2 regions of the Psychrobacillus psychrodurans genome follow, and region 1 is predicted to be linked to the other one. Evidence: a T-box and tRNA genes for the amino acid it is inferred to sense, from the RefSeq annotation. Region 1 holds a T-box; the other holds one or more tRNA genes.

Region 1 (7,406 bases):
CTGGAATGGCTTTGACTAAAGCTATGAGTAAAGACTTAGGCAAAGACAATATTCGGGTAAATACAGTTTGCATTGGACTTATCAGAAGTAATCAAATCGAATTAAAATGGAAAAAGGACGCTCCAGAACTTACTTGGGAAGAATATTCTAGAAATGTAGTAGGTCCTACGATTCCACTTCAACGAATTGGTGAAACAACTGAAGCAGCAAATGTCATTACTTTTCTAGTATCCGATGCTGCGTCCTATGTAACTGGAACAGCCGTAAATATCGATGGTGGATCTGGTGGAACACTTTAAGGGAAATAGAATATCAATTGAGTCAATTTCATAAAAAATATTATTTAGTTAAACCCGAACAATGCTGATTTCCGTTCTAGGCGGACGCTTTCCGCGGGCACGGCTTCAATCTCCTCGTCACTACGTTCCTGCGGGGCTTTCAGCTCGTGCTGTTCCCGCTGGAGTCGCCGGCTGCCACTCCAATCGACGGGATCAACTTTCCCTAAAAACGAATAATTTATTACAATATTATGTAAACATACGTACTTTTAAATAATACAAGTAATTATGAAATTGACTCAATTAAAATGTAAATTTAATAATATTATGGAATTGAAAACAAAACTAGAAATCCTAATTGTAAAAGGGTTTCTAATTATTTAAATCAGTCAATATTTATATTAGATCATAAGCAGAGTTTCCTCGACCACAATCCTCATTTGTAGCTTTTTCAGTAATTTTTAGTTTAATAGTTGCTTGAAGTCCTCCAAGTCAATTTTACATTTGCGTTCAAGCTCTTCCATTGTATCTGCTTTAATAAGAAAATCACTTCCTTTTGATTTCTTAGGCGTCATATGTGTTATATATCCCGAATTTCTATTTCGACTTTCTAATAGCCATGAATTAAACCTTCTTCCTCGCTATCCTGTAATCCTACTTTTTTAACACATGGTTATTTGTAATTTACAAACCATCTCCTGAAAGAGCAGTGGAATCATCCCACCTTTACAGTCACAACTCTACTCTAAAAGTAATATTATAGAGCTAAGTGCAGCCTAAACATTAGGAGTGAAAGTATGCCAGCTATAACAGGCAAGCAGTATATTAATCGGATCGATCAGCTTAAAGCGGATGTTTGGATAGACGGAAAGCCTGTATCAGGGAACATTTCTGAGCATCCTGCTTTTAAAGGAATTATAAAAAGTCAGGCTAGATTGTACGATCTTCAGCATGACAAAGACTTAAAAAATGTTCTAACTTATTTATCTCCAACTACAAAAAAATGGGTAGGAATGTCATATTTGCAGCCCAAGACAAAAGAGGATTTAGGGGCAAGACGAGAAATGGTGCAGCAATGGGCTAAATCGAACAATGGACTCATGGGAAGAAGTCCGGATTATATGAACACAGTATTAATGGCATTAGCCTCATCAGTTCATTTATTGCAGGACCAAAAGAATTGTTTTCCAGATAATCTACAATCATTTTACGAATATGCAAGAGAAAATGACATCTCTATGACTCATACGTTTATAGAACCACAAGTAAATCGCACACAACTTTATGTGGAACGTTCAGATGAACCTATAGCCGCAAAAATAGTGGGCAAGAACAAAGATGGAATCATTATAAAAGGTGCGCGACTACTTGCGACACAAGGTGGAATAACGGATGAACTATTAGTTATTGCAGCAGGGGGGAAAGCAGAAGAAGGTAATAGCTTTGCATTTTCAATACCTTGTAATACAAAAGGGTTAAGATTCATCGGTAGGGAATCATTTGTTGGAGGAGACTCCAATTTTAACTATCCATTAAGTTCGAAGTACGAAGAAATTGATAGTATCGTAGTATTTGACGATGTTTTAGTTCCCTGGGAGCGTGTATTTTATTATGACAATTTATTTATATCAACTAATTTTATGAAGTCGAGCTCGTTCTTGCCCTTTACACTTCACCAAGTAGCATCTAGGCAGATTGTGAAAACTGAATTCATATTGGGAATTGTCCAATCTATTATTGAAACAATTAATATTGAGGAATATCAACATGTGCAAGAGAAAGCAACTGAAATAATTATTGCCTTGGAAACGATGAAAGCGTTGGTGATAAAATCAGAAGTAGAGGCCAAAGTAGACAAAGGTGGATGGATGCAACCAGACAGCACCACATTACAAATTGCTATGAATGTATTTCCACGCATATATCCGCGTTTTAGCGAAATAATTCAGCTCTTAGGTGCCAGTGGATTAATGTCCATCCCAACCGAAAGCGCATTTCAATCGCCTATTAGAAATGAGTTAAATCACTACTTACAATCTTGGGAAGACATTGGAAAGGATCGTGTCAAACTTTTCCGATTAGCATGGGATTTAACTATGAGTGCATTTGGCACACGACAAACACTATATGAACGTTTTTTCTTTGGTGATCCTGTTCGATTGGCAAGTCAGTTATACTTTTCCTATGATACGGAAGAATATGTACAACGAGTGAAAGATATTTTGAAACAATAAATAATTGACACTATCTTCTAATTTTGCTATATTACTATTCAATAAAAGCATATAAATTCGTTGAAGAGAAAGAGTAATGTATCGATTTGTTCCCAGAGAGCTGACAACTTGGTGAAAGTCAGTGTGCAGGTTATACATGAATATCCTCTCTGAGAAGAAGAGCTGAAGATTTTAGTAAGCTTATCCGGGTGTCTACCGTTAAAAAGAACACGTATGATTTGTACGTTGCTAAGTGCTATTGGATCGGCTCAATAGAATTAGGGTGGTATCGCGGTTAACCCCGTCCCTTTACTTGGGACGGGGTTTTTTGTATGCCTTTTATACAATGTATAGGAGGAATAGTGATGAGTGCGCAAGATGTAAAAGAAAGTAAAGTACAAAGGGAACAAAGAATTCGAGAGTATTGGCAAAACAATAGAACTTTTGAAAAGTCTGTACAAAACCGGGAAGAGAACACTCCATTTGTTTTTTATGAGGGACCACCAACAGCAAATGGCCTACCGCATGTCGGCCACGCATTAGGAAGAACGATTAAAGACGTTGTAGCTCGCTATAAAACTATGCAAGGGTTTAGAGTCGAGCGAAAAGCAGGATGGGACACACATGGTTTACCAGTTGAACTTGGAGTAGAGAAGCAGCTAGGAATATCAGGGAAGCAAGATATTGAAAATTACGGTGTTGAGGATTTTGTTAAGAAGTGCAAGGAAAGTGTATTCACATACGAAAAAATTTGGCGTTCTTTTACCGAAGAACTTGGTTATTGGGTAGACATGGATAACCCATATTTAACATTAAGTAACGAGTATATGGAAAGTGTTTGGAATATTTTAAGTAAGGTTCATCACGATAAACTGCTTTATAAAGGACATCGAGTATCACCTTATTGTCCTAGCTGCCAAACATCTTTGAGTTCACATGAAGTGGCACAGGGTTATAAAGATGTAAAGGATCTCTCTGCTACGGTTAAGTTTAAACTCGTAAATGCTGATGAGTACTTTCTTGGTTGGACTACAACACCTTGGACTCTACCAGCAAACGTAGCGCTTGCTATGAATCCTAGTCTAGTCTATGTGCGGGCTAAGGTAGAAAGTGAAATATATATACTTGCAAAATCATTAGTTCCTGCTGTGTTAGGAGAAAAAGCTATTGTCCTAAGTGAACATTCAGGAGTCGAATTTGAAGGTGTTCCTTATCTTCCGCCATTCCATTATATAGATATAACAAAAGGGCATATTGTTGTGTTAGCGGATTATGTAACAGAAACGAGTGGTACAGGAATAGTGCATATTGCCCCTGCATATGGTGAGGATGATTATCTAACAGTACAACAAAACGGACTTACTTTCGTAAATGTCGTGGATCAACGAGGGTGTTATACAGAAGTGGTCACAGATTTAGCTGGCCAATTTGTGAAGGACAGTGACGTTGAGATCATTAAGTTATTAGCGAATAACGGCTTATTATTTCATAAGGAGAAATACGAGCATAGCTATCCTCATTGTTGGCGTTGTGATTCACCTCTACTTTATTATGCAACGGACAGTTGGTTCATTAAGATGTCAGCATTAAAGGAACGGCTAGTTGAAAATAATGAGTCGGTAAATTGGTATCCTGACCATATTAAAAAAGGGCGTTTTGGGAATTTCTTAGAAAATGTGGTGGATTGGAATATCAGCCGAAATCGTTACTGGGGAACCCCTTTAAACATTTGGATTTGTTCAACCTGTGAATATGAAGTAGCTCCGACTAGTATTACATCTTTAGCAAAACTCGCATCTAAGCCATTGCCTGAAAACTTAGAGTTGCATAAGCCATATATAGATACCATTCTCTGTACTTGTCCAAAATGTAGTGGGGAAATGTTGCGTACGCCTGAAGTAATCGATGTATGGTTTGATAGCGGATCGATGCCTTTTGCACAGCACCATTATCCATTTGGTGATAATAAACAATTTAACGATCAGTTCCCTGCAGATGTAGTAATAGAAGGAATTGATCAAACTCGAGGATTCTTCTATAGTTTGCTTGCTGTATCAACCCTCTTTACAGGAAAAGCACCTTACAAAAATGTGTTGTCACTTGGACATGTATTAGATGAGCAAGGTCAAAAAATGTCTAAAAGTAAAGGGAATGCACTAGATCCACTTGATTTAATGCATCAGTACGGTGCCGATGCATTACGCTGGTCATTATTAGTCGATAGTTCTCCATGGAATCCAAAACGTTTTTCGTCAAAGAATGTACAAGAAGCTAGTTCTAAGCTACTTGATACACTTGATAATATTTTTAAATTTTATTCACTATATGCAAATATTGATCAGTTTACCTTCGATAGAACGAAACCTGGTGAACAAACAAAAATGGATCGATGGGTTCTTTCAAGGCTGAATAGTACAGTTCAAAAGGTAACAGAGTTTATGGAAGATTATCAAATTACTCAAGCTACTCGTGAAATTGCTGAATTAGTAGAGGAAGTAAGTAATTGGTATGTTCGTAGATCGAGACAGCGTTTTTGGGCGACAGGTTTTTCTGACGATAAACGTGCAGCATTTAATACTCTATACCAAGTATTAAGTACTGTTAGTAAATTAGTTGCACCGTTTAGTCCATACATCGCAGAGGACATACATTTAAAATTACAAAATGCCAGCGTTCATCTTCAAGACTACCCAAAACATCAAAGCAACTTCATCGATAGAAAATTAGAGGATGATATGAATGCTGTATTGAAGATTGTGGAGTTAGGTCGCAGCATCCGAAATTCATATAACTTGAAAGTAAAACAACCACTAGCCGAAATGGTCATTTATACAGTAGTATCCAACGAAAACTTAAAGAAATATGAATCCATTATTCAAGACGAACTAAACATAAAAAAAATAAATTTTGTAACGGATTTGGAAGAGCTAGAAGAAGTTTCGTTTAAGTTAAACTTCAAAACAGCTGGTGCTGTATTTGGTAAAAATGTGAATGATGTGAAACAGTATGTGGAGCATTTGACGGTTTCCGAAAAAGAATTACTAAAATCAGAAGGAAATATAACAATAGTTTTGTCAAATGAATCCTATGTATTGTTAAAAGAGCATGTAAATACAGAATCCCATATGAAAGAAGATTATGCATTTTTAGAGGATGGAATCTATAAGGTACTTATAAATACGAAGCTAACTACTGAGTTAATAGAAGAAGGGCAAATTCGTGAGTTTATACGTATCATTCAGGACACACGTAAAAAGCATAATTATCCAATTGAAAAATATATAAATCTTTCAATAAGTTGCAACGAGGATTCCAAATCATTAATTGAGCGTTTTGACTCCTTAATAAAAACAAATGTATTGGTTCATCATATACAATTTGTTTCAGACCTTGAATCTGACTCATCAATAACTATTATGTTAGATAATCAAAAAGTAAGCTTTAGTATACAGTTAGAATAATTGCACTAAGAGGTTGGACAGAACCCCAAAACAGCATTTTTCTCAGTGAGAAAAATGCTGTTTTTTTGCTGTGCACAAAATTGATTTCCATTCCAGGGACGCTGGAATAAATCTTTTAAGGAATATCGATTCTTTAACTGTAATTGTTCTTTTTGTATTAAGTTTAAACCTTTATTAGTTAACTCATAGTACTTCTCGCCATCCTCTTCCCAAAAGGAAGTTCATTTTACAATAACAGCAAAATCAATAATAGAGCAAATACAATCTGGAATAGTCCGATTCCACCGGCATAAGCCGATAACTTCCAACCGTTTAGGGTAAGGTCTTTAATTTTAACACTCAATCCAATTCCAGCTAAAGCAATTATTTCCAAATAGTTTCCGAATCCTTTAATGGAATGAGTAGCTATTTCAGGGAAATGTAGAATACTATTTATACAACATAATATGAAAAACCCTCCGACATACCATGGAACGATTGTATTCCATTGAAATGGGACCTTTGTTTTTGGCTGCTCTACCTTTGTTAGTTTGATTTGTTTCAAAACGAAAACAACACCTACTAGAAATATAATTCGACTGATTTTAAAGACGGCTGCCTGATCCTTAACTGTTTCACCGACTATACTTCCGCTAGCCACTACTTGTCCAACAGATTGCAATGTTCCACCTATTAAAGCAGATGAACGCAATACATTGTCATGAAAAATTACACTTATAATCAATGGTAACATGACCATCAAAACCGTCCCCAGCAGATTAACAATTGTAATAGAAACGGCAACGTCAGATTCCCTCGCCTGAATGGTTGGTGCAGTTGCCACAATTGCGGATGAGCCACAGACTGCATTTCCACTAGCCATCAGTAAACCAAAGTCCTCGCCGAATCGTAGTTTTTTTCCTAACCAAACAACAAACATAATCGTCCCTGTCATTTGAATGAGAATAAAAGTTAGTCCTGATATTCCGATTTCCAATAATGAATTGAAAGTCAAAGTAGCTCCTAACAGCACAATAGAAATATATAATAAATTACTTCCTGAAAACTTTACTCCCGACTTTAAAATAGAATATGAACCTATTTTTAGATTGCCAAATAATATACCAATCAAAATCGCAAATAAGCCACTTCCTAAATTAGGGAATATTCTACCGAGAGCTATACCAAACATTGCAATTGCAATACAAGCTAATAGTCCAGGTAAAAGATTTATAATTTTCCTTGTCATTTTTCTACCTCATTAAATAGTTTACTGTTCTCGCTAAAAATCATTTTAACATAATATACACATGCTTTGTTTTTGGGTACCAATAGAAACAAATAGACATATAGGTATGGGAACTATTTAAGTGAAATGTTTTAATCGAGCAGTTTGTGGGAAAGTGAAGCTTAAAGTCCAAGTATATATATTAGTAAATTGTTGGATAATAAAGATTAACTTAAAGGACTTTTAA
Region 2 (7,406 bases), 1.2 Mb from region 1:
TTAAGTTGAGAAGACGGAGCCGCAGCGAAAGCGAGTCTGAATAGGGCGAATGAGTATGTGGTCGTAGACCCGAAACCAGGTGATCTACCCATGTCCAGGATGAAGGTAAGGTAACACTTACTGGAGGTCCGAACCCACGCACGTTGAAAAGTGCGGGGATGAGGTGTGGGTAGCGGAGAAATTCCAATCGAACCTGGAGATAGCTGGTTCTCTCCGAAATAGCTTTAGGGCTAGCCTCAAACGTTAGAATCTTGGAGGTAGAGCACTGTTTGGACTAGGGGCCCATCCCGGGTTACCGAATTCAGACAAACTCCGAATGCCAATGATTTATGTTTGGGAGTCAGACTGCGAGTGATAAGATCCGTAGTCAAGAGGGAAACAGCCCAGACCACCAGCTAAGGTCCCAAAGTATTTGTTAAGTGGAAAAGGATGTGGCGTTGCTTAGACAACCAGGATGTTGGCTTAGAAGCAGCCATCATTTAAAGAGTGCGTAATAGCTCACTGGTCGAGTGACGCTGCGCCGAAAATGTATCGGGGCTAAACAAATCACCGAAGCTGTGGATTGATACCTTTGGTATCAGTGGTAGGAGAGCGTTCTAAGGGCGTTGAAGTCAGACCGGAAGGACTGGTGGAGCGCTTAGAAGTGAGAATGCCGGTATGAGTAGCGAAAGACGGGTGAGAATCCCGTCCACCGTATGACTAAGGTTTCCTGAGGAAGGCTCGTCCGCTCAGGGTTAGTCGGGACCTAAGCCGAGGCCGATAGGCGTAGGCGATGGATAACAGGTTGATATTCCTGTACCACCAAACCACCGTTTGAGTAATGGGGGGACGCAGAAGGATAGGGTAAGCATGCTGTTGGTTATGCATGTCCAAGCAGTAAGGTGTGAATGTAGGCAAATCCGCATTCTGTAACATTGAGCTGTGATGGCGAGGACGTATGTCCGGAGTTCCTGATTTCACACTGCCAAGAAAAGCCTCTAGCGAGGTGATAGGTGCCCGTACCGCAAACCGACACAGGTAGTCGAGGAGAGAATCCTAAGGTGAGCGAGAGAACTCTCGTTAAGGAACTCGGCAAAATGACCCCGTAACTTCGGGAGAAGGGGTGCTCTTTTGGGTGCATAGCCTAGAAGAGCCGCAGTGAATAGGCCCAGGCGACTGTTTAGCAAAAACACAGGTCTCTGCAAAACCGTAAGGTGAAGTATAGGGGCTGACGCCTGCCCGGTGCTGGAAGGTTAAGAGGAGTGCTTAGCGCAAGCGAAGGTGCGAATTGAAGCCCCAGTAAACGGCGGCCGTAACTATAACGGTCCTAAGGTAGCGAAATTCCTTGTCGGGTAAGTTCCGACCCGCACGAAAGGCGTAACGATCTGGGCACTGTCTCAACGAGAGACTCGGTGAAATTATAGTACCTGTGAAGATGCAGGTTACCCGCGACAGGACGGAAAGACCCCGTGGAGCTTTACTATAGCTTGATATTGAATTTTGGTGCAACTTGTACAGGATAGGCAGGAGCCTTAGAGCCCGGAGCGCCAGCTTCGGAGGAGGCGTCGGTGGGATACTGCCCTGGTTGTATTGAAATTCTAACCCATACCCGTAACCCGGGTAGGAGACAGTGTCAGGCGGGTAGTTTGACTGGGGCGGTCGCCTCCTAAAGTGTAACGGAGGCGCCCAAAGGTTCCCTCAGAATGGTTGGAAATCATTCGAAGAGTGTAAAGGCAGAAGGGAGCTTGACTGCGAGACCTACAAGTCGAGCAGGGTCGAAAGACGGGCTTAGTGATCCGGTGGTTCCGCATGGAAGGGCCATCGCTCAACGGATAAAAGCTACCCCGGGGATAACAGGCTTATCTCCCCCAAGAGTCCACATCGACGGGGAGGTTTGGCACCTCGATGTCGGCTCATCGCATCCTGGGGCTGTAGTCGGTCCCAAGGGTTGGGCTGTTCGCCCATTAAAGCGGTACGCGAGCTGGGTTCAGAACGTCGTGAGACAGTTCGGTCCCTATCCGTCGTGGGCGTAGGAAATTTGAGAGGAGCTGTCCTTAGTACGAGAGGACCGGGATGGACACACCGCTGGTGTACCAGTTGTTCTGCCAAGAGCATCGCTGGGTAGCTATGTGTGGACGGGATAAGTGCTGAAAGCATCTAAGCACGAAGCCCCCCTCAAGATGAGATTTCCCATTACGCAAGTAAGTAAGATCCCTCAAAGACGATGAGGTAGATAGGTTCGGGGTGGAAGCGTGGCGACACGTGCAGCTGACGAATACTAATCGATCGAGGACTTAACCAAATTTGTTTAACGTAACAATGTCGTTTATCCAGTTTTGAAAGAATAAATTTTTTTAAAATAACTCTTGTAATATTCTACAGAGTTGGTATAATAAAACTTGTCTTTCATTAATTATTCAAGTCTAGTGATGATGGCGAAGAGGTCACACCCGTTCCCATACCGAACACGGAAGTTAAGCTCTTCAGCGCCGATGGTAGTTGGGGGTCTCCCCCTGTGAGAGTAGGACGTCGCTGGGCTTGCAATAAATACATAATTTACCCAGGAGGATTAGCTCAGCTGGGAGAGCATCTGCCTTACAAGCAGAGGGTCGGCGGTTCGAGCCCGTCATCCTCCACCATATATTTACTCCTGCCGGAGTAGCTCAACTGGTAGAGCAACTGACTTGTAATCAGTAGGTTGAGGGTTCAAGTCCTTTCTCCGGCACCATTTTTAGAGCCATTAGCTCAGTTGGTAGAGCATCTGACTTTTAATCAGAGGGTCGTAGGTTCGAATCCTACATGGCTCATCACTTTATAGTGAATAATGTATGCGGGTGTGGCGGAACTGGCAGACGCACTAGACTTAGGATCTAGCGCCGCAAGGCGTGGGGGTTCGACTCCCTTCACCCGCACCATTTAATTTAATAACCGAGCGGAAGTAGTTCAGTGGTAGAACACCACCTTGCCAAGGTGGGGGTCGCGAGTTCGAACCTCGTCTTCCGCTCCAAAGATTCACTAAAGTGCCGGGGTGGCGGAACTGGCAGACGCACAGGACTTAAAATCCTGCGGTAGGTGACTACCGTACCGGTTCGATTCCGGTCCTCGGCACCACTTTTATGAAAAACATATGCGCTCGTAGCTCAATTGGATAGAGCACTTGACTACGAATCAAGAGGTTGCAGGTTCGAGTCCTGCCGAGCGCACCATATTTGACGGGAAGTAGCTCAGCTTGGTAGAGCACTTGGTTTGGGACCAAGGGGTCGCAGGTTCGAATCCTGTCTTCCCGACCAGTTATTATTTTCGGGGCCTTAGCTCAGCTGGGAGAGCGCCTGCCTTGCACGCAGGAGGTCAGCGGTTCGATCCCGCTAGGCTCCACCATTTATAAAAAGTTTGAAATCTTGGCGGTGTAGCTCAGTTGGCTAGAGCACTCGGTTCATACCCGAAAGGTCGTGGGTTCGACTCCCTCTGCCGCCATCTTAAGGACCTTTAGCTCAGTTGGTTAGAGCAGACGGCTCATAACCGTCCGGTCGCAGGTTCGAGTCCTGCAAGGTCCACCATCAATATCTTGGAGGAATACCCAAGTCTGGCTGAAGGGATCGGTCTTGAAAACCGACAGGCGGGTCATACCGCGCGGGGGTTCGAATCCCTCTTCCTCCTCCATTTTAATCTAATTGATGCAGCTGTAAGCCGAAGAAGATGTCTCATTATTCTTAAGCAAAGTACCACAGATTTTGTAAATATATTAACGTCGCGGGGTGGAGCAGTGGTAGCTCGTCGGGCTCATAACCCGAAGGTCGCAGGTTCAAATCCTGTCCCCGCAACCAAATGGTCCCGTGGTGTAGCGGTTAACATGCCTGCCTGTCACGCAGGAGATCGCCGGTTCGATCCCGGTCGGGACCGCCATTTATATATGAATGTTAATACATATCAATTGAAAATTTGGCTTGAAAAATTAGCTTCATTTAAAATTGAAGAGGCTCAGTAGCTCAGTCGGTAGAGCAAAGGACTGAAAATCCTTGTGTCGGCGGTTCGATTCCGTCCTGAGCCACCATAGTAATGCGGGTGTAGTTTAGTGGTAAAACCTCAGCCTTCCAAGCTGATGATGAGAGTTCGATTCTCTTCACCCGCTCCAAGTAATGGGCCTATAGCTCAGCTGGTTAGAGCGCACGCCTGATAAGCGTGAGGTCGATGGTTCGAGTCCATTTAGGCCCACCATTATTCCGAAGTAGCTCAGTGGTAGAGCAATCGACTGTTAATCGATCGGTCGTAGGTTCGAGTCCTACCTTCGGAGCCATATATGGGGAAGTACTCAAGTGGCTGAAGAGGCGCCCCTGCTAAGGGTGTAGGTCGGGCAACCGGCGCGAGGGTTCAAATCCCTCCTTCTCCGCCATATATTGGCCCCTTGGTCAAGCGGTTAAGACACCGCCCTTTCACGGCGGTAACACGGGTTCGAATCCCGTAGGGGTCATACTCAAAAAAGGTAACCAATCATTGGTTACCTTTTTTTATATTCTTATTTCTTTCCTTATGTTATGGTATGTAAAGCTAATATCATTTATATAGCAAAATGTCCTTTGATATCAGATAATACCTAGATATGATATAACGCTTGGCGAAGGGAGAGGTTAAAAGTGTTAAAAAAAATTAGTAAATTGGTTCTTGTAGCTTTTTTAGCTTTGGGTATTTCCAACCTAGGTAATATGAAAGTCGATGCATCCACAAGCAAAGTTATGTGGGGAAAAACTGAGTTAAAACAAGGACAAATAGGTAAGGTTACAATTCTAGCAAACACAAATTTAGTTAAAGTAGGCTCAAATGGATCACTTAATAAAGTACGCACACTAAAAAAAGGTGATGAATACAGAGTTTATACGTATAAGGGAACAAATGGTGGTTTATATGGTGTAGGAGCAAGTAGTTACGTACAAAAAGGTTCTCAAGTAAAATATGAAACGCCTTCTAAAAGCAAGCTTGCCTTGCTTAATAAAGAAGTAATTGGTGGGCTTAAGCCAAAGACAGGGATGAAGCTTGTTTATTCCCCTAGTTTTACTGAAAATACACAAAATGAATTTACTGTTAGTGATTCATATAATTCTGAATATGATATTACTGAAGCTTTTTTAATGAAGAAAGGTGATTCCCTAAATAGTTTTACTTATATTGAACGTAAAAATCGTTTAGCGTTTGGTGTAAGTCATACAGATTGGGTCATACTCGACCTCGCTTTACCTTTAATTGAAGGAAAACAAACGAAAGAATACTATCTAACAGAGGACAACGATGAAGCTTTCTATAATGTAAATGTGGAAAGTACTACTAGCACAGTTAAAGTAAAAGCCGGAACATTCCAAAACGTGGTAGTTGTTCGTATAAACAATGGCGATACGTATTATATCGCACCAGGAATCGGTATTATCAAGCTTGTTGATAAAAAAGGAGTAGTTAAAGCAGAATTATTATCATTCAAATAAGCAAAAAACCAGAATACTAGCAAAACGCTAGTATTCTGGTTTTTTAATTATTATAGATAATAGCCAATCAATAAACCTATACCTAACAGGAACACAAAAATTGTATTTGTTAGTGCAGTGTCTTTCATAGCTGGTGCTACTTGAACTGGATTTTCTGTTTGTTTAAATAATTTAATAGCATGTATTGGTTTCTTCACACTTAACAAGACCAATAAACTCCATGGAGTGATTATTTGTAAAACTACCATACCAATTATCCAAAGATAAGATAATACAAAATAAGCAGCTAGAATTGCAATGGCATTTTTCCGCCCAACTAATATAGCCATCGTTTTTCGTCCACCTGCTGTGTCTTCTACTAGATCGCGAATATTATTAGAGAGCATTATCGCGGCAACAAGAAGGGCACTTGGTACAGACAATAAAATAGCAAATAGCGGTACTGAACCTACTTGGATAAATACTGCAATTAAAACGATTAGCATCCCCATAAACAATCCACTAAATAGTTCTCCAAAGGGTGTACTAGAAATAGGATAAGGTCCACCTGTGTAGAAATATCCAACGGCCATGGAAATTGCACCGACAATTAACAATAGCCAAGAGCTTTCGTAACAAATATAGATTCCTAAGGCGGCAGCAATAATATATAGTAATAATGCTAGTTGCATAACGGTTTTGGGTTTTACACCATTACGTACAATGGCACCACCGATACCAACCGATTCCTCACTATCAAGTCCTCGTACAAAATCATAATACTCGTTAAACATATTTGTAGCAGCTTGTATAAGAAGACAAGCTAATAACATAGCAATAAATAATAGCCAGTCAATATTTGCCTCGTATAGGGCAATCATTGTACCTAAAAAAACAGGTGCAAATGAAGCAGTAAGGGTATGTGGCCTTGTTAATTTCCACCAAACGCGCCAACCTTTGTCTGCTTGAAATTCATGTGACATAATTTTTCTCTCCTTTAAAAGAATCCAATCTCAATTTTAGCATAAATTTATGGCTAAATGTGTGCTGAAATGTGTAGAAAGATGTATGATTAAGGGTAGAGTAATTTAATTAACCTAGATAAAAGAGTAGTTATTAAACGGAGGTCATATTTATGCCGAAAACCACCGGCACCATTGATACAAAATACCGTTTTTATACGGAAACAATAGAAGTCTCAAGATTGTCTGCCCAGGCATTCTTTGAAGCAGGGGATGAATTATATAGAGGGAAACGTTATTTTTGGCAAAACAAAGAGAAGACGTTAACTTTAGTAGGATTGGGACATGCTCATATTATTGCAAATAATTTAGAAGATAATAGATACAAGGATATTGATACGAAGTGGAAGGAACTGTGCCAGTCTTCATTAAAGGAAAAGGCAGATGTATCTCCAATTCTATTTGGTGGATTTTCATTTGATCCTAAAAACAAGGTTTCATCGGAATGGGATACGTTCCCTTCTGCCTTCTTTGTCGTATCTAAATTTCAATTAGTTATTCAGCATGACCAAGCATTCGTTAATATTCATTATATAACGGATGAAGTGAAAAGCATGGAACCTTTTGAACAACTACGTATAGAAAGAGATGCGTTAATACACACTGCTCAGGTAAAAGAGTTAAAGGTACATGCTAAACCAACACTAATCAAACGAGAAGATCGCTTGAAAGATGAATATTTGCACGCTGTAGAGGATGTAACGAAGAGAATCCGAGAAGATGAGATACAAAAAGTAGTAATTGCCCGATCTCTAAAACTAACATTTAATGATACTTTTTCTCCTGCAACGGCAATATATAATGCATCGATGGAGCAACCAGAAAGTTATTTATTTGGTCTAGAGAATGATGAAAAAATCTTCTTTGGCGCAACTCCTGAGCGACTTGTAAAAGTGGAGAATAATAAAGCTCAATCTGCAGGGCTTGCGGGTTCCATTAGAAGAGGGAAGAATTC

The links. The T-box of region 1 lies ahead of ileS (isoleucine--tRNA ligase). A T-box ahead of a tRNA ligase gene usually reads a tRNA of that ligase, here a tRNA-Ile.
Region 2: it encodes a tRNA-Ile, which carries the amino acid that the T-box ahead of ileS (isoleucine--tRNA ligase) is inferred to sense. The anticodon was not compared.

The regions. Positions count from the first base shown of each region.
Region 1 is NZ_CP189791.1:1,487,034-1,494,439, forward strand. It holds gene ACQCPR_RS06930 (SDR family NAD(P)-dependent oxidoreductase) at 1-299, shown strand, start outside; gene hpaB (4-hydroxyphenylacetate 3-monooxygenase, oxygenase component) at 1,076-2,512, shown strand; T-box leader at 2,564-2,803, shown strand; gene ileS (isoleucine--tRNA ligase) at 2,857-5,952, shown strand; gene ACQCPR_RS06945 (YeiH family protein) at 6,179-7,180, opposite strand.
Region 2 is NZ_CP189791.1:2,666,904-2,674,309, reverse strand. It holds rRNA gene ACQCPR_RS13015 (23S ribosomal RNA) at 1-2,281, shown strand, start outside; rRNA gene rrf (5S ribosomal RNA) at 2,402-2,517, shown strand; tRNA gene ACQCPR_RS13005 (tRNA-Val) at 2,543-2,618, shown strand; tRNA gene ACQCPR_RS13000 (tRNA-Thr) at 2,632-2,707, shown strand; tRNA gene ACQCPR_RS12995 (tRNA-Lys) at 2,714-2,786, shown strand; tRNA gene ACQCPR_RS12990 (tRNA-Leu) at 2,810-2,894, shown strand; tRNA gene ACQCPR_RS12985 (tRNA-Gly) at 2,912-2,986, shown strand; tRNA gene ACQCPR_RS12980 (tRNA-Leu) at 3,002-3,090, shown strand; tRNA gene ACQCPR_RS12975 (tRNA-Arg) at 3,109-3,185, shown strand; tRNA gene ACQCPR_RS12970 (tRNA-Pro) at 3,193-3,269, shown strand; tRNA gene ACQCPR_RS12965 (tRNA-Ala) at 3,282-3,357, shown strand; tRNA gene ACQCPR_RS12960 (tRNA-Met) at 3,380-3,453, shown strand; tRNA gene ACQCPR_RS12955 (tRNA-Ile) at 3,460-3,536, shown strand; tRNA gene ACQCPR_RS12950 (tRNA-Ser) at 3,547-3,639, shown strand; tRNA gene ACQCPR_RS12945 (tRNA-Met) at 3,729-3,803, shown strand; tRNA gene ACQCPR_RS12940 (tRNA-Asp) at 3,807-3,882, shown strand; tRNA gene ACQCPR_RS12935 (tRNA-Phe) at 3,955-4,030, shown strand; tRNA gene ACQCPR_RS12930 (tRNA-Gly) at 4,038-4,111, shown strand; tRNA gene ACQCPR_RS12925 (tRNA-Ile) at 4,118-4,194, shown strand; tRNA gene ACQCPR_RS12920 (tRNA-Asn) at 4,199-4,273, shown strand; tRNA gene ACQCPR_RS12915 (tRNA-Ser) at 4,279-4,369, shown strand; tRNA gene ACQCPR_RS12910 (tRNA-Glu) at 4,376-4,447, shown strand; gene ACQCPR_RS12905 (hypothetical protein) at 4,611-5,450, shown strand; gene ACQCPR_RS12900 (1,4-dihydroxy-2-naphthoate polyprenyltransferase) at 5,501-6,412, opposite strand; gene ACQCPR_RS12895 (isochorismate synthase) at 6,565-7,406, shown strand, end outside.